3 regions of the Lacticaseibacillus rhamnosus genome follow, and region 1 is predicted to be linked to each of the others. Evidence: predicted binding sites of a transcription regulator. Region 1 holds the regulator's gene; each other region holds the start of a gene.

What was found. The regulator HrcA, encoded in region 1, represses chaperone genes, less so after heat shock. The targets are predictions, from matches to a motif close to TTAGCACTCNNNNNNNNNGAGTGCTAA.
Region 2: the regulator HrcA is predicted to act here: its motif matches at 1,680-1,706, upstream of EL173_RS09285 (ATP-dependent Clp protease ATP-binding subunit).
Region 3: the regulator HrcA is predicted to act here: its motif matches at 2,896-2,922, upstream of groES (co-chaperone GroES).

Annotation. Positions count from the first base shown of each region.
Region 1 is NZ_LR134331.1:1,606,301-1,612,400, reverse strand. It holds gene truB (tRNA pseudouridine(55) synthase TruB) at 1-509, shown strand, start outside; gene ribF (riboflavin biosynthesis protein RibF) at 517-1,464, shown strand; gene hemW (radical SAM family heme chaperone HemW) at 1,466-2,611, shown strand; gene hrcA (heat-inducible transcriptional repressor HrcA) at 2,769-3,815, shown strand; gene grpE (nucleotide exchange factor GrpE) at 3,885-4,478, shown strand; gene dnaK (molecular chaperone DnaK) at 4,508-6,100, shown strand, end outside.
Region 2 is NZ_LR134331.1:1,817,681-1,823,780, forward strand. It holds gene ptsP (phosphoenolpyruvate--protein phosphotransferase) at 1-986, opposite strand, end outside; gene EL173_RS09275 (phosphocarrier protein HPr) at 986-1,252, opposite strand; gene EL173_RS09280 (hypothetical protein) at 1,397-1,588, opposite strand; gene EL173_RS09285 (ATP-dependent Clp protease ATP-binding subunit) at 1,808-4,036, shown strand; gene EL173_RS09290 (DUF1827 family protein) at 4,383-4,676, shown strand; gene EL173_RS09295 (peptide chain release factor 3) at 4,843-6,100, opposite strand, start outside.
Region 3 is NZ_LR134331.1:2,281,093-2,287,192, forward strand. It holds gene EL173_RS11420 (APC family permease) at 1-56, opposite strand, end outside; gene EL173_RS11425 (DUF1827 family protein) at 252-596, opposite strand; gene groL (chaperonin GroEL) at 915-2,549, opposite strand; gene groES (co-chaperone GroES) at 2,585-2,866, opposite strand; gene EL173_RS11440 (CPBP family intramembrane glutamic endopeptidase) at 3,019-3,663, shown strand; gene EL173_RS11445 (LCP family protein) at 3,742-4,800, shown strand; gene EL173_RS11455 (hypothetical protein) at 4,959-6,029, opposite strand; gene EL173_RS11460 (ATP-binding cassette domain-containing protein) at 6,029-6,100, opposite strand, start outside.

The DNA.
Region 1 (6,100 bases):
GGAGAGGGGAAACCGTTGAGCGTCCAAAACGACAAGTGACAGTTAAGCAATTCAAACGAACCAGTGAGCCAATATTCGATCCAAAGCAGGGAACGCAGCGATTTAAATTTGAGGCTGCGGTTTCAAAAGGGACTTACATTCGCACTTTAGCCGTTGATGTTGGCCGCACGCTGGGAGTCGCTGCCGTGATGAGTCAGTTGACGCGGATTAAAAGTGGCGGCTTCACCCTCGCGCAGGCAGTGAGTCTTGCGGATCTGGAACAACACGCAAAAATCGGGACACTGTCTGCTGTTATTCAACCGATTGACATCGCATTTGCGGCGTTACCGCAAGTAGATTTGACGCCGGAGCAATACGAAGATGTGACGCATGGTCGGTTTTTAACGCTTAAATTGCAAGCCCCACGGATTCGGTTGCATTATGCCGGGGTTTTAAAGGCGATTTATCGCTTGGATCACGATCAGTATCGACCTGATATGATGTTTTTAACGAATGAAAAGAATGAGTGATAATTGAATGAAAGTCATTGATATTCAACCGCCACTGCAGGCATCAGCGGCACCACCGCAGCCCATTGTCCTAACACTGGGCTTCTTTGACGGGGTCCATCGTGGCCATCAAGCGGTGATTCAAGCGGGTAAACGAGTTGCCCTTGCAAAAAAACTGCCACTTGCTGTGATGACATTTGATATGCATCCGGCGATCGTGTACCGTGGCGTTGCCAAAACGGCGATTCGGTATTTATCGACCCGGGAAGAAAAAATTGCCTTAATGCAGCAATTTGGCGTGGATCTATTGTATTTTGTCCACTTTACACCAGCATTTGCTGCTTTATCGCCGCAAGCATTTGTTGATGATTATTTGGTCGGGCTAAAAGCGGCTGCGGTTGTGGCCGGTTTTGACTATACGTATGGCAAACGCGCTGTGGCCAATATGGCATTATTGCCGGAATATGCGCGCGGTCGCTTTGAAGTCGTCAGTGTCCCTAAGCTGGCTGAGGACGGCAAGAAGATCAGTTCGACCCGTATTCGCGATGCATTAGACCGTGGCGATATTGACACCGCCAACGAATTATTAGGTTATGTCTATCTGACAACAGGCAAGGTAGTTCATGGTGAGGCGCGTGGCCGCTTGCTTGGTTTCCCGACGATTAATTTAACCACATTGGGCCAACAGCGGCTTCCAGGTATTGGCATCTATGCTGTGACCGTCAAAGTTGATGATACTTGGTACTTAGGAATGGCTTCAATTGGCCGCAATGTCACATTTGGAGATGATCGGGCGGTAACGCTTGAAATTAACCTGCTTGATTTTAACCAGATGATCTATGGTAAAACGGTTCAAGTCCGTTGGTACCACTACTTACGCGGTGAGGTCAAGTTTGCCGGTGCCGATGCTTTGATTGCGCAGTTAAAGACAGATGAACAAACCGTTCGCCAATATTTTCGGGTGAGGAAGGATTAACATGGCAGGCGCATATATCCACATACCGTTTTGCGAGCATATTTGTTACTATTGCGATTTTAATAAGGTGTTTATTGAAGGTCAGCCGGTCGATGATTATGTCGCCATGTTGCTCAAAGAAATGCGCATGGTGATGGCAGAGCATCCAGAAGAAAAAATTGAAACGGTTTATGTTGGCGGTGGCACCCCAACAACGCTGACACCGCAACAGCTTGCCGTTTTGTGCCAAGGTATTCGCGATATTCTTCATTTTGATCACGGTGAATTTACCTTTGAAGCCAATCCCAATGACTTACTGACCACCGACAAGTTACAGGTCTTACACGACTTTGGGGTTAACCGGTTGTCGATTGGCGTGCAATCGTTTAATGATGACGTCTTGAAGCGCATTGGTCGGATTCACCGAGCAAAAGATGTTTATACAGCGATCGGCAATGCTAGAAAAGTCGGGTTTGACAACTTATCGATTGATTTGATTTTTCGCCTGCCTGATCAAAGCCGCGATGACTTTTTGAACAGCCTTCAAAAAGCTTTGGCATTGGACTTGCCACATTACTCGACCTATTCATTGATCCTGGAGCGCAAGACGATTTTTTATAATCTCATGCGTCAAGGAAAGCTGCGGTTGCCGACGCAAGACGTTGAAGCTGATATGTACCAAGATGCCATCGACTTAATGGAAGCTCACGGACGGCATCAATATGAGATTAGTAATTTTGCCAAAACAGGGTATCAATGTCGGCACAATCTACTTTATTGGCAAAATGATAAATATTTTGGCTTCGGGGCAGGCGCATTTGGCTATCTCGGTCGTGACCGGTATCATAATTATGGGCCGATCAAACAGTATCTGGCACCGTTGCATGCCGACCATTTACCGGTTCTGGCCCATCATTTAGTACCGGTTTCTGAGCAAATTGAGGAAGAAATGTTTCTTGGCTTACGCACCATGGCAGGCGTCAATGAAGATCGTTTTTATCGCCGCTATCATATGACGGTCGATGCGGTTTACGGCGAGACGGTTCCGGAGCTGGAAAGCCAAGGGTTAATCGAGCGCCAAAATGGCTATATCCGACTGACGAATCGCGGCAAATTTTTGGGAAATGAGGTTTTCCAACAATTCCTACTTGATGAGCCACTGGTCTAATGATGAATCATGCTTCGGATATGACAAAAGATCTAACCGCAGTTGGCTGTTGATGGAACATTTTAGCAATCCTACCTTGACTTTGCTAACGGCGCTTGGTATATTATTTAGTGTATTAGCACTCATGTGAAACGAGTGCTAAAGGTGAGGTGAGAAAATGTTGACGAAACGGCAATTGCTCGTCTTAAAAGAAATCATCCGCCTGTTTACTGAAAGTGGGCAGCCGGTCGGTTCCAAGACGTTAATGCAGGAACTGCCGGTTCATGTCAGTTCCGCCACGATCCGCAATGATATGGCATCGCTGGAAGACGCCGGTTTGATCACCAAGACCCATAGCAGTTCCGGTCGAGTACCCTCGACTCAAGGCTATCGCTACTATCTTGATCATCTGGTCGAGCCAGTGCGTGTTTCCCACCGTGAACTAGCCACGATCAAGCAAGCATTCGGTCAACGCTACAATAAGATGGATGAAATTGTGGCGCAAAGTGCGCAGATTTTATCCAATCTGACCAGTTACACGGCGATCAGCTTAGGGCCAGAAGTGAATAACATTAAATTGACCGGATTTCGACTTGTACCGTTGGGCAATCACCAAGTTATGGCGATTTTAGTGACGAACAACGGCAATGTTGAAAATCAGGTTTTCACCGTTCCTGAAAGCATCTCATCTGACGAGCTGGAAAAGGCGATTCGCATTGTCAATGATCAGCTGGTCGGTTTGCCGCTTATTCAAGTTGCTCAGCGGCTAAAGACTGATGTTCCGTCGATGCTGATGCAGTATCTGACCAGTCCTGAAGGCTTCCTGGATATCTTCGGTAATGTCTTAAAGTCCGCCGCTTCAGAGCGTTTCTATGTGGGTGGGCGCTTAAATTTAATGGACTATCTCGGCGACTCGGATATTCACGAGTTGAAAAAGATTATGTCCTTGATTGATGCTGATCACGGTGATCTTACCGAACTGCTTGGCGGACCGGTTCGCCAAACACCGGTCACGGTTCGTCTAGGTCCGGAGTTAAAGCCAATTGATCTGGCCAATCTCAGCTTGATTACCGCCAGTTATGATGTCGGTGACCACGGCACGGGAATGATTGCCTTATTAGGGCCAACCCAGATGCCGTATTCCAAGATGATCGGACTGTTGGATGTTTTCCGAGAGGAGCTGGCTAAACGGTTGACGGACTATTACGCCAACTTTGATCAATGATAGATGATAACAAGCATCTGTTAACGTTAACCAATTGCGCGAATAGATGTGGTTAAAAGGGAGGATACCATGGCAGAACAAAAAGCAAAGCAAACTGCTGCAGATACCGCCAAAGACGCCAAGCACGCTGCTGACACGCCTGAGACTTCGCTAAAAGAAGAAATTCTGCAGGAAAGCATTGCTGATCTTAATGAGCAATTGAAAACCAGCAAGCATGATGGTGAACAACTGAAGCAAGAGCGTGATGCATTCGAAGACAAGTATTTGCGCGCGGCTGCAGAGATTCAAAACATGAATGCGCGGTTTGAAAAAGAGCAGCAAAAAATGTTGAAGTACGACGGCCAGAAGTTAGCCAAGGCGATTTTGCCGGTAGTTGACAATTTAGAGCGTGCGCTTGCAACCGAAGCCAAAGATGACAGTGCGGCCTCACTCAAAAAAGGTGTGCAGATGGTTTACGATCATCTGGAACGCGCCTTGAAGGAAAATGGCATCACTGCGATTGATGGTGCTGGCGACAAGTTCGATCCGAATACCCAACAGGCAGTACAAACCGTGGCGGCGGATGACCAACATCCCGCTGACACGGTCGCGCAGGTACTACAAAAAGGGTATTATCTCAAGGATCGGGTTCTGCGCCCTGCTATGGTCGTTGTCGCTAAATAATTAATCTGAAATAAAGAAGGTATAAAAATATGAGTAAAGTTATTGGTATTGACTTAGGAACCACCAACTCTGCAGTTGCGGTTTTGGAAGGCAATCAGCCAAAAATCATCACCAACCCGGAAGGCAATCGCACCACGCCATCTGTTGTCGCATTTAAAGATGGTGAAATCCAAGTCGGTGAAGTGGCAAAACGCCAGGCAATCACTAACCCGGATACCATCGTGTCAATTAAGCGTCACATGGGCGAAGCTAACTATAAGGTTAAGGTTGGCGATAAAGAATACACCCCGCAAGAAATTTCAGCGATGATTCTACAGTACATCAAGAAATTTTCTGAAGACTATCTGGGCGAACCGGTTAAAGATGCGGTTATCACAGTTCCGGCTTACTTTAACGACAGTCAGCGTCAGGCAACCAAGGATGCCGGTAAGATCGCTGGTTTGAATGTTCAACGGATTATCAACGAACCAACCGCGTCAGCCTTGGCTTATGGTCTGGATAAAGGTGACAAAGACGAAAAGATTTTGGTTTACGACCTTGGCGGCGGGACATTTGATGTTTCCATCCTGCAGTTAGGTGATGGGGTCTTCGAAGTGCTGTCAACCAATGGCGATACTCATTTAGGCGGGGATGATTTTGATAACAAGATCATCGACTGGCTTGTTTCCGAATTCAAAAAGGATAACAACATTGACCTGTCTAAAGACAAAATGGCAATGCAACGCCTGAAGGATGCAGCCGAAAAAGCCAAGAAGGATCTTTCCGGTGTGACCCAGACGCAAATCAGCTTGCCATTTATTTCTGCCGGCCCCAACGGCCCATTGCACTTGGAACGCACTTTAACCCGTGCACAATTTGACGAAATGACCGCCGACTTGGTTGCTAAGACCAAGGTGCCAGTTGAAAATGCGCTGAAAGATGCTAAATTGACGAATGCAGATATTGACAAAGTAATCTTAAATGGTGGTTCAACACGGATCCCTGCTGTTCAACAAGCAGTTAAGGAATGGACTGGCAAAGATCCGGACCACAGCATCAACCCAGACGAAGCGGTTGCGCTAGGTGCTGCCGTTCAGGGTGGTGTCATTTCCGGTGACGTGAAGGATGTTGTTTTGCTGGATGTTACGCCGCTATCATTAGGGATTGAAACCATGGGCGGTGTCTTCACCAAGCTGATCGACCGCAACACCACCATTCCAACCTCTAAGAGTCAGGTATTCTCAACTGCTGCGGACAATCAACCAGCTGTCGATATTCACGTACTTCAAGGTGAACGTCCAATGGCGGCAGATGACAAGACGCTTGGTCGCTTTGAACTAACCGACATTCCGCCAGCACCACGTGGCGTTCCGCAAATCGAAGTCAAGTTTGACATTGATAAGAACGGGATCGTTCAGGTATCGGCAAAGGACCTTGGCACTGGCAAGTCACAAAACATCACGATCAAGAGTTCCAGCGGCTTGTCTGACGAAGAAATCGAGCGCATGAAGAAGGAAGCTGAAGAAAATGCTGAAGCCGACGAGAAGCGCAAAGAAGAAGTCGATTTGAAGAACGATGTCGACCAATTACTCTTCCAGACAGATAAGACCCTGAAGGATGTTGACGGCAAGGTTCCGGAAGAG
Region 2 (6,100 bases), 210 kb from region 1:
TTTGGATTCATCGTTTCAAGAACCTTCTTGTAGGCCTCAAACTGATCGTCTTCAGTCGGTAGTTCAGCAGAATCCATGTATAAGAACTCAGTCCGATACAAACCAATACCTTCAGCGCCATTCGCCAAGACCCCATCAAGATCTTTTGGTGTCCCGATATTAGCAGCAACATCAAAGTGCTTACCATCAGCGGTAACCGATTTGGCTGTCTTCAACTGCGCCCATTCAGCTTTTTGCTTGGCAAATGCTTCAGCAGCCTGCTTGAATTTGGCAACTTCATCAGCAGTCGGATCAATGACAACTTCGCCAGTCAAACCATCGACGGAGATCGTTTCCCCGTTGGTCGCTTTCTTAGTGACATCGTCCGTACCGACAACGGCTGGAATTTCCAGCGACCGTGCCATAATCGCACTGTGCGCTGTCCGTCCGCCGATGTCAGTGACAAAGGCCTTAACATATTTCTTGTTCAATTGGGCAGTATCAGAAGGCGTCAAATCGTGAGCCACGATAATGACTTCTTCGTCAATTAATGCCGGATTCGGCAGTGTACGTCCTAACAAATGTGCCATGATCCGTTTGGTAACATCGCGAACATCGGCAGCACGTTCCTGCATATATGGATTATCCGTCATGCCTTCAAAAGTCTGAATGAAGAATTCAGAAATTTCTTTCAATGCCTGTTCAGCATTGACTTTTTCATCTTTGATCTTGGACTCGATCTGACCCGTAAAGTCAGGATCAGCCAAAATCATCATATGGGCATCAAAAACTTGTGCCTCTTCTTCGCCAAGCGATTCAGCGGCCTTTGCTCGAATAACCTTTAACTCATCATTACTTTGATCAAGTGCCTGCTTTAGCCGGTCGATCTCCTTTGAAGGATCATCAACCGTCTTTTTGTCAAATGATAAATCAGGTTGAACCAGTAAATAGGCCTTCGCTGTGGCGATCCCATCACTAGCAGCGATTCCCTTCAAATGTTCAGCCATTATTCAGCCAAGCCTTCCTTTTTCATTGTGTCCGTAATTGCAGCGATTGCATCGGCTTCGTCAGCGCCTTCAGCAGAGATTGTAACATCGGCACCTTGACCAACGCCCAAACTCATAACACCCATGATGGACTTCAAGTTAACGCTCTTACCTTTATATTCCAAGTTGATATCTGAGTTGAACTTGCTAGCTGCTTGTACCAACAAGGTTGCCGGACGTGCGTGAATCCCGGTTTCTGCAATAATGTTAAATTCGCGTTTTTCCATGACTGATCTGCTCCTTCGTATTAACTAGATTTTTCTAGTGTTTTTCCGAATAGTTTGTGTGCGTACTCGTACCCAAAACAATTCATGTAAACCTTACCATTTTTTTCAGCCTATCACAAGCGCCACATGAGATTTGGCACTTACTTAGCGGGAATCGACCGACCGGTAATGGTACTCGATGACACCATCGCGTTTGGCCATCCCCACAATCTCTTCACGATCGGGATAGTTTGTCCATGCCGACCGAAACGCCATAAACGTTTCCGGCGTCACCGTGATCTTGTCACGCTGACCAGTCTTTAACTCATCCATTAAAGCGACATAATCCTGAGTCATCTATTTGCCTCACCTCACTTCATAAGGGTAGCATAAAAGTAGGCATTGAAAAAGCGCTAAGGCCTGATATCACTGAAATTTTTGCATCTTTTTAGCACTCTTGCGGTTAGAGTGCTTGCATTCTGGTAATGAGGGTGTATACTATTGCCATAGGTCAAGAAAGGTCAAACCTTTTTGACCGTTATGTGGCACCTAATTAGACAGGAAGGTTGTGACAAAATGTTATGTGAAAACTGTCATAAGAATCCAGCCACTATTCATCTTTCAACCGTTGTTAATGGTACTCGGCAAGAAATCAATCTTTGCCAGAACTGTTATCAATTACTCAAGAAACAAGCAGGAGGAAATATGAATCCAACCAACGCATCCGATCCATTTGGGTTTGGAAGCTTAGATGATATTTTCCGTGCGATGAATCAGGGAATGGATCAACCGCAACAGCCAAACGCACAGGTTCCGCCTACCCAGGCAGGACGCGGCGGCAACGGCAACAATGGCCGCAATGGCAACGGCGGTAAAGGCTTGTTAGGTCAGTTTGGTGTTGATCTCACTGAACAGGCACGCAAAGGTCAAATTGATCCAGTCATCGGTCGTGATAAGGAAATTTCACGCGTGATTGAAATTCTGAATCGCCGGACCAAGAATAATCCAGTTTTAATCGGTGAAGCCGGGGTCGGCAAAACCGCGGTTGTTGAGGGACTGGCCTTAAAGATTGCTAATGGTGACGTTCCAGCCAAGTTGCAGGATCGCCATGTAATTCGCCTTGATGTCGTTTCACTCGTTCAAGGCACAGGCATTCGCGGTCAATTCGAGCAGCGCATGCAACAACTGATTGACGAACTGAAGCAAAATAAGAATATTATCCTATTTATTGATGAAATCCACGAAATTGTGGGTGCCGGTAATGCTGAAGGCGGGATGGACGCCGGCAACGTCTTGAAACCCGCATTGGCTCGTGGCGAATTACAACTAGTCGGGGCAACGACCAGCAACGAATACCGTCAGATTGAAAAAGATTCTGCCCTTGCTCGGCGCCTTCAGCCAGTGATGGTTGAAGAGCCTAGCGTTGATGAAACCATTAAAATTCTGAAGGGTCTGCAACCGCGCTATCAAGACTTCCACCATGTGAAATACACGGAAGGTGCGATTGAAGCTGCGGCAACCCTCAGCAATCGTTACATTCAGGATCGCTTCCTCCCTGATAAAGCCATTGACTTGTTAGACGAAGCCGGTTCACGCAAGAACCTGACAATTGCAACCGTGGATCCTGAGACCATTAAAGCTAAGATTGCTGATGCCGAAAAGCAAAAGCAAGCCGCACTCAAGCAGGAAGACTATGAAAAAGCCGCCTTCTATCGTGATCAGGTCACCAAGTTAGAAGACATGGCCAAAAAGCAATCCAACCTGCCAGATAATGAAATCCCAACAGTTACCGAAAAAGACATGGAAAAAATTGTTGAAGAAAAGACAAACATTCCAGTCGGTGAACTCAAAGCTCAGGAACAGGCGCAACTGAAGAATCTCGCCAGTGACCTTGAGCAACACGTCATTGGTCAAAATGAAGCAGTTGATAAAGTTGCTCGAGCAATTCGGCGCAATCGCATCGGCTTCAATAAGACCGGGCGACCAATTGGCTCATTCCTCTTTGTCGGACCAACCGGTGTCGGCAAAACGGAACTGGCAAAACAGCTCGCGAAAGAACTATTCGGTTCTGAAGATGCCATGATTCGGTTTGATATGTCGGAATACATGGAGAAGTTCAGCGTCTCTAAGCTCATCGGGTCACCGCCAGGCTATGTCGGCTATGAAGAAGCCGGCCAGCTAACTGAAAAAGTTCGGCGCAATCCATACAGTTTGATTCTGCTTGATGAAATCGAAAAAGCCCACCCGGATGTCATGAACATGTTCCTGCAGATTCTGGATGACGGCCGCCTAACCGATTCACAAGGTCGAACTGTTTCCTTCAAAGATACTATCATCATCATGACTTCTAACGCCGGATCAACTGATGCGGAAGCTAACGTAGGCTTTGGTGCAACGTTAAGCGGTAAAACCCACAGTGTGCTGGATCAGCTGGGTAACTACTTCAAACCAGAATTCCTGAATCGCTTTGATGACATTGTTGAATTCAAGCCGCTTTCTAAAGACGACCTATTGAAGATTGTGTCACTGATGATTAATGACACTAACAACAATCTCAAGAGTCAGGGATTAACGATTCATGTCACCGATCCCGTCAAGGAAAAGCTTGTCACTCTGGGTTACAATCCATCCATGGGGGCACGGCCATTGCGTCGGGTTATCCAGGAACAGATTGAAGACCGTGTGGCTGACTTTTACCTCGACCATCCTAATGCCAAGGAACTTGAAGCAAGGATCAGCAACGGAGAAATCACAGTTGGCGAACCAGCCAAGGCAGAAGCCTCTTCAAAAACAGCCAAGAAATAATCCGATTGTTGAAGATTGAAACGTTCTCAGTGCGACCAATTGGTTATCGTGGTCGTAAATGAGGCTCGCACTAAATCGGTTCAAGCATAAATTGCTTGAACCGGTTTTTTTATTCCGCAGCTTCCAGGATCAACTATCAAAATAAAAAGTTCACGCTCTTTTCTTGTCAGTGCAGCAGCGATCAGCGCTTTTGCTTACTGAATATACGCCTAGAAAGCTAAAGTTAGTGGACCTCAACGAGCGTAGTTGTATCCATTCCGTCCAGTCATCACGATGTCAATAATATTATTTTTTCTTAAACTGTTTTATAATAAAACCAGTAGGGAGAGAAATGGAGGGCATGACCATGCGATTAATTAACGTAACCAACAGCTTCAGAAATTTGGTAAACCAGCAGCTGAGCGGTACCGATGCCCGACTCGTCAAAGTCTTTTCACTCGGTCAAACCACAGTTGTTTATACAGAGGCCCCTTCGCATATTGAGCTATTATTCACCAATGAACGCCGCAACATCCAGCGTGAAGAAATTGCCTTCACGTTAGATCGCTTGCTAAAGAAATCAATCGGTGATGTAACGCCAATTATGGGACACCACCTAGCAGAGGTCACGGTTCCCAAGCTTGAGCGCCAGGCAGAATAAGCCGCTGTCATTATCAGATAACTTTTTAGGTGAGGTCGGCTGTTGATCCTCATACCGATAAGATTTTCACTTACTAGTACTCCAAGTCCTGTTGGCCGGTCAGTCCGGAAGCACAGGCATCAAAAAAGCGACCGTAAATGGCCGCTTTTTTGATGCCTGCTTTTGATTATAGTTTCGCCGTTAACTTGACATCCGGATACTTGTCAGCAAACCAGCGCTCTGCATATTGATTTTCAAATAAGAATAGCGGATCGCCGTGAACGTCTTCAACAAGCAGGTTACGGGAACTACTCATCTTTTCGTCCATTTGCTCAGGGTCAATCCAGCGAGCAATGCGGGAGCCAATTGGCGTCATGACCACTTCAGAATGATATTCATGCAGCATCCGAAATTGGAAAACTTCAAATTGCAACTGGCCGACAGCCCCCAAAATGTATTCATTGGTGTGATAAGTCTTATACAATTGGACAGCACCTTCTTGAACCAGTTGTTGCATACCTTTGTGGAACGACTTTTGTTTCATCACATTCTTCGGGGTTACACGCATAAACAGTTCCGGCGTAAACTGCGGCAACTTCTCAAACTGAATCGGCGTTTTCCCTTGGTAAATGGTGTCGCCAATTTGAAAATTACCGGTATCATACAAACCAACAATGTCCCCTGCTACCGCTGTAGAAACCGTTTCGCGGCTGTCGGCCATAAACTCAGTCGAATTATTTAGCCGCATAGTTTTACCTGTGCGATGCAAGATAACGTCCATCCCCCGGTCAAATTCACCAGAGACAATCCGCACGAATGCAATGCGATCGCGATGAGCCGGGTTCATGTTCGCCTGAATCTTAAAAACAAATGCCGAGAATTCCGGATCAGTCGGTTTGATTTCGCCACCTTGAGCAGTTTTCTTTGGCCCTGGCTCAGGCGCGTACTTAACAAAGCTATTTAAAAAGGTTTCGACACCGAAATTGGTTAACGCGGAACCAAAGAAGACAGGTGTTTGATCGCCAGCCATGATCTTCTTGAGATTAAACTGATTGCCGGCATCGTTGAGCAACTCAATATCATCCAGCGTCTGCGTATAAATCGAATCTTGGGTCAAAGGCTCGCTGGCATCCAGTTCGCCTCTGTCGTTAAGCGGCAAAAAGCGATCGGCACCTTCCTGTCGGTACAATTCAATCCGATTATTGACGCGATCATATAATCCTTTTAACCCTTTACCCATACCGATCGGCCAGTTCATCGCATACCCTTCGATTCCGAGCAAGTCTTCTAGCTCGGCAATTAAGTCCAAAGGTTCGCGGCCATCACGATCCAGCTTGTTCATGAAGGTAAAAATTGGAATGCCGCGCTGTTTGACAACCTTAAACAGTTTTTTCGTTTGTGCTTCAATCCCTTTAGCAGAATCAATCACCATCACTGCCGCGTCA
Region 3 (6,100 bases), 670 kb from region 1:
CCTTCTTCGGAAGATTTCAATGGCCGTCCAATAAACAGCCGCTTCAAATGCATCATTTTAAACTCCTATTAACCTTAATTGAAATTTTAAAAAGTAAACATGCACCAGTCTACGCTAAAAATTGCCCAGCGCCTACCCTCTTTCATCTTAACCTATATTGATTGGCAACAACACCGCCATTTTACGAACTCGCGCAAACCAAAAGAAAAGCGATCACTCTTTCGTCTGACCGAAAAAGTAACCGCTGGCAATTAAGCCTTCTCGACTATCACAACATCATGAACCTTTAGCTTGCGATGGACTTCATGTTCAATCTCGCTTTTGGCAGCATGATCGATTTTCAATTCATCTTTTGGCGTATCCGGCAATAACTTTTCCAAGACAAAATCAATCTCGGTATCTTTGATTGTCCGTTTATCATGCGTCAGCACAATGTCAATCTGGTCAAAGCCTTCGACATAATAAACATGTACTGAACCAAGTGTGTAAAGCTCAAAGTATTTAACCGGCTTGCGACTATAGAGATAACGCATGGTATTCGGTAGCATTTTATGCAGGCTGGCGTTAAGTCGAATCGGATTTTGAACTAGTTTCATATCAACCGCTCCCTTTGCTAATGTGAGCGCGAGAAATTCATTAAACGGACCCCACGCATTGCTTGACTGTCGCTATCCTGGCAACTTTAAAATGATAACCAAGATGACTTATTTATTTTATTTTACCAAGGAAAGCCGGTCAATGCCTATTATTGCGCTTAATGCCGCTCAGTTGCCATCTTTATTTGTTAATCATGGTCATCTTGTTTCACGCCTCAATGATCGTCAGAATTAACCGAATCTGTTCCTTATGTACAACAAAACACCAGCCCGGTTGGGGACTGGTGTTTTGTTGCAGCCTTAAACGCCGAGGCGAAATTACATCATACCGCCCATGCCAGCTGCTGGGTTTGCGCCGGCAGCGGCAGCGTTGTTATCTTTTGGTTCAGGCTTGTCAGCCACAACTGCTTCTGTTGTCAGCAACAGTGCTGCAACTGAGGCAGCGTTTTGCAATGCAGAGCGGGTAACCTTGGTTGGGTCGATAATACCTGACTTAGCCATGTCTTCCCATTCGCCGGTTGCAGCGTTATAGCCGATGCCTTGCTTTTCTTTCTTCAGCTTTTCAACAATGACAGAGCCTTCCTTGCCGGCGTTTTCGGCAATCTGGCGAACTGGTTCTTCCAGTGCACGTTGAACAATGTTGATCCCGGTCTGAACATCGCCGTCTTCTTTCAAAGCAGCAACAGCAGGCAATACGTCTACCAAGGCAGTACCACCACCAGCAACATAGCCTTCTTCAACCGCAGCACGGGTCGCGTTCAAAGCGTCTTCGATCCGATACTTACGTTCTTTCAGTTCGGTTTCCGTTGCGGCACCAACCTTGACAACAGCAACCCCGCCAGCTAACTTAGCCAAGCGTTCTTGCAGTTTTTCACGGTCGAAGTCGCTGGTCGTATCAGCAATCTGCTTCTTGATGATGTTAACCCGTTCAGCAATAGCATCCTTGGAACCAGCGCCATCAACAATGGTGGTGTCGTCCTTGGTAACCGTAACCTTGCCTGCACGGCCTAATTGTTCAATCTTGGTATCCTTCAAATCCAAGCCAAGATCGGAGCTGATGACAGTACCACCTGTCAAGGTCGCAATATCTTCAAGTTGAGCCTTGCGCCGATCGCCAAAGCCAGGTGCTTTAACGGCAACAACATTGAAGGTGCCTCGAATCTTGTTCAGAACCAAGGTCGGCAGTGCTTCACCGGCAACATCGTCAGCAATGATCAACAGTGCCTTGCCTTGTTGCACGATTTCTTGCAAGAGTGGCAGAATATCTTGAATATTGGAGATCTTCTTGTCGGTAATCAGGATATATGGATCATCCAGATCAGCTTCCATCTTGTCGTTGTCGGTAACCATGTACTGGCTCAGATAGCCGCGATCAAACTGCATCCCTTCAACAACAGAGAGTTCAGTATCAATCCCTTTGCTTTCTTCAATGGTAATCACACCATCATGGCCAACTTTTTCCATCGCGTCAGCAATCAGGTTGCCGACTTCTTCATTAGAAGAGGAAACGGAAGCAACTTGGGCAATTTCCTTCTTGCCGTTAACCTTGTGGCTGATCTTGTGCAATTCGTCAACTGCAGCCTTGGTTGCCTTTTCGATCCCGGTCCGAATGCCGACTGGGTTAGCACCGGCAGTGACGTTCTTCATGCCTTCACGAATAATGCTTTGTGCCAAAACCGTTGCGGTGGTCGTACCATCACCGGCAATATCATTAGTCTTGGAAGCAACTTCTGCGACTAACTTAGCACCCATATTTTCATAGTGATCTTCCAAGTCAATTGACTTTGCGATCGTGACACCATCATTGGTGATTTCCGGTGCACCATAGCTCTTGTCCAAAACAACATTGCGGCCTTTTGGTCCTAACGTTGTCTTAACTGTGTTTGCTAACTGATCCACGCCACGCAGCATTGCGGCACGTGCATCCTCAGAGAATTTAATTTCTTTTGCCATTGTTTTTATTCACCTCAAAATTGATCGATTATTTTTTACGCAATTGCCATAATGTCTTTTTCGTGCAGTACGAGGTAGTCTTGACCTTCATACTTCACTTCAGAGCCGGCGTATTTGTCGTATAATACAGTATCGCCAACTTTAACGGCCATTGGCAGACGCTTGCCTTCCGGTGTCAAAGCGCCTTCACCTACAGCAACAACTTTGCCGGTTTGCGGTTTCTGTTTTGCATTGTTGGCTAAAACGATGCCGCCAACGGTTTGTTCCTCTTCTTCAACGACCTCGACAATCACGCGATCTCCTAATGGTTTTAACAAGGCAATCCCTCCACATTACATTTTTTGATTTAGCACTCGTTGCGTCTAAGTGCTAACTACAAAAGTAACTATAACGAGTTTTGCGGGTGAATGCAACCCCCAAACTCCGGAATGTTATACTAATTTCAGACATTTTTTAAAAGGAGTCGTTTATGTCACTTCAAAAACATGCTTTTTCTATTATTGGCGCCTACTTGGTTGCCTTCATCGCTAACCTCCTTATTTTTCAGATATTGCCGGTTGGGCGCCTTAGCCTTGGTATTGTTACCTTAATCAGTATGGTCGCACTCATTATCGCGATTTTGAGCGAGCGTAACTTAGTGATTGCCAACGCGATTGAAGCACCTGGCGTTCTTGCCCCGCAGCAACGCGTCTTCTGGGGCGTAATGGGCATTGCCGGTGTTTTGGCAGCGCAACTGGTTGGTTCGTGGCTTGAAACCATTTTATTCAAAATGCCGCAAACCAGCAGCCAAATTCATCAACAGCTTTCCAGTATGACGACTAATCCTTGGTACTTTTTGACCATTGGCTTAGCATTGCCGATCTTGGAAGAGTTGGCTTTTCGTAAAGTTCTGTTCGGTAATCTCGTCAATGTCACCGGTATCTTTGGCGGCGCGCTCATCGCCAGCCTCCTATTTGCCGTGACCCAACCCGGTGGCCACTGGCTTAGTGCAACTCTGGTCGGGTTGGTACTTGCTTACGATTATCGCCACACCGGCGCCATCAGCACACCGATCATCGCCCATGTCGGTGCCTTATGGATGGTTTGGCTTTATTACATTGCCCATGCCCTATAAACGTAACCGAATATTAATCGCACCCATCACCACAATCTCCTATAATGGAAAATAATGCTTTTACGAAGGAGTTAAATTATGGAGACCCGCTCAAATCACCGTCAGCGTCAAAAACCCCGCCGATTTCACTGGGGAAGACTCATCGGTTTAATCCTTGTCGTCGGCCTGTTTACAGTCGGAGCTTATGCGTTGCGCTTATACAGTCAGGCAAAATATGCGATTGACAATACATACCATGCCACCAAACACGTCAGCACGGATATTGCCCAAAAGAAACCATTTGCTGTTTTGCTACTGGGGGTTGACACGGGGGCAGACGGACGGATTGAAAAAGGCAACTCGGATACGATGATTGTTGCCGTCATTAATCCCAAGACTAAAAAAACCACCATGGTCAGCATTCCGCGGGATACCGCTGCTGAACTGATTGGTACCAAAGAATTCAATATGCAAAAAATCAATGCCGCTTATAACGTCGGCGGTTCGGACATGGCCATCAATACTGTCTCCAAGCTGGTCAATGTCCCGATTTCTTACTACTTAACCATTAACATGGGCGCACTTGAAAAGGTAGTCAATGCAGTCGGCGGGATTGACGTTAACGTCCCATTTTCATTCCAAGACCCGTATACCGGCAACCAGAAATTCACTAAAGGCAACATGCACCTAAACGGCAATATGGCCCTCGCTTATTCCCGAATGCGTCATTCAGACCCAGAAGGCGATTACGGGCGCCAAAAACGCCAGCAACAAGTGATCAAAGCTATTTTGAAAAAAGCCATATCAGTGGGATCACTCGGTAATTTCACCAAACTTATGGACACGGTTTCCAAGAACATCGCCACTAATATGAGTTTCGCAGATATGCAAAGTATCTTCTTGAATTATCGTGATGCCGCCAAGACCATCTCAACCGATCATTTGCAGGGCGTCAATGCCTGGGTCGGGGACGGCGCCTATCAGATTGCCTCCGATGCGGAAATGCAGCGAGTCTCAAATAAACTCCGTACAGCTCTCGGCTTACAAACCGAAACGATTAGCAATGAAGAAACCAAACAAAACGCGAAGAACTCGCAATTTGACTTTGAAGCCACAACGGATCAAAACTACATTATTTATACCCCTTATGATCGTTAATGGCAGTTAACTAGTTAACTGTCTGGCCAAACAATCATCAAAATCAATCAGGACCCACAAAAAAGTCGGCTCCGACGTGCATGAAAATGCAGCGCTGGAGCCGACTTTTTTACGCCATAAAGGTATGTTTGCATAAACTTCATGACTTAAAGCTAGCTTCAAACTGTTTTGGTTTTCAATGATGTTTGCGATCCTACATGTTCTCGCCGCTGCCACCATACGCCTAGCCCAATCACCATGCCAATTGAGACAACATATGATATTAAGCGATTTTGTAAGATCCAATCATCAAACGTATACGGAATCACCACGAGTGCGTATGCGAGAATTAACCATCGCAGCTTCGGCAACAATAGGACATCGCCTGAATGTTCTAGGGAAATCCGATCAAACAACCACCTTATCAGGAAATAACCGCCGACACTCGCCAGTATCGCCCCGATAAATAGTACCCAAAAAAGTTGGTTGCCACTGGGAATCAGCGTGTGCCAAAAGCTCTTTTTGACTGGGCCGTAAAATCTAATCGAATTTATAAACCGTTCTATTGCGCTCATGCCAAACCACGTACCAAACAAGCCAAAAACGCCCATCCAAAATGGCGAGGCAAAGATCGTGCCAACCCCAATGCCGACTGTAAACATAAAACTGTTGACGGCGAGATTGAGTAATAATGCACCCACAATATTAGCCCCGCTGAGACCGACATACATCGCAGGTACGGCGGCATAAAAGCCTAAAAGCGTGATCCCAATACCGACTGTTGTTGCCCCTAATAAATACGCAAGGCCATAGCCATAGCGAACCGAAAACATTTGTCGGCGCCGAAACCGGCTCGTAAACAGTGCCGCATTGAGACCACTGGCCTGATCAACCCCTGCCATCGCCATTCCGACAAGCAAAGGAATAGCATACGAAACAATTGTCATGCTATACGCAATGAAAGAAGGCGAGTAAAGTTTGTGCTTATCTTGCGGAGCGATTAAATACTTTTGTTCTTCTTGATATTGGCTATAAGACATCTTGGCAAACGTTGTATCGTGATTCTTTGCGGACTGCTTTTTCATAATCGCAAAATCTCTAGGACTCATCATGTACTCCTGACGATTTTGGTAGCCCTGTATCGTTCCGCCGAGATTGAGAAATGCCAGTAAAACAACAAATACAAGTACCACCCGCAGCAAAACTTTATGCCGTGATTGAACCAGCTTCAATAATTGATGGTCATACATTATTTCACCCCCGAATGATGTGGTCGAAATTCGACTTTGAACAAATCTGACAGCGATAACGGTAAATTCTC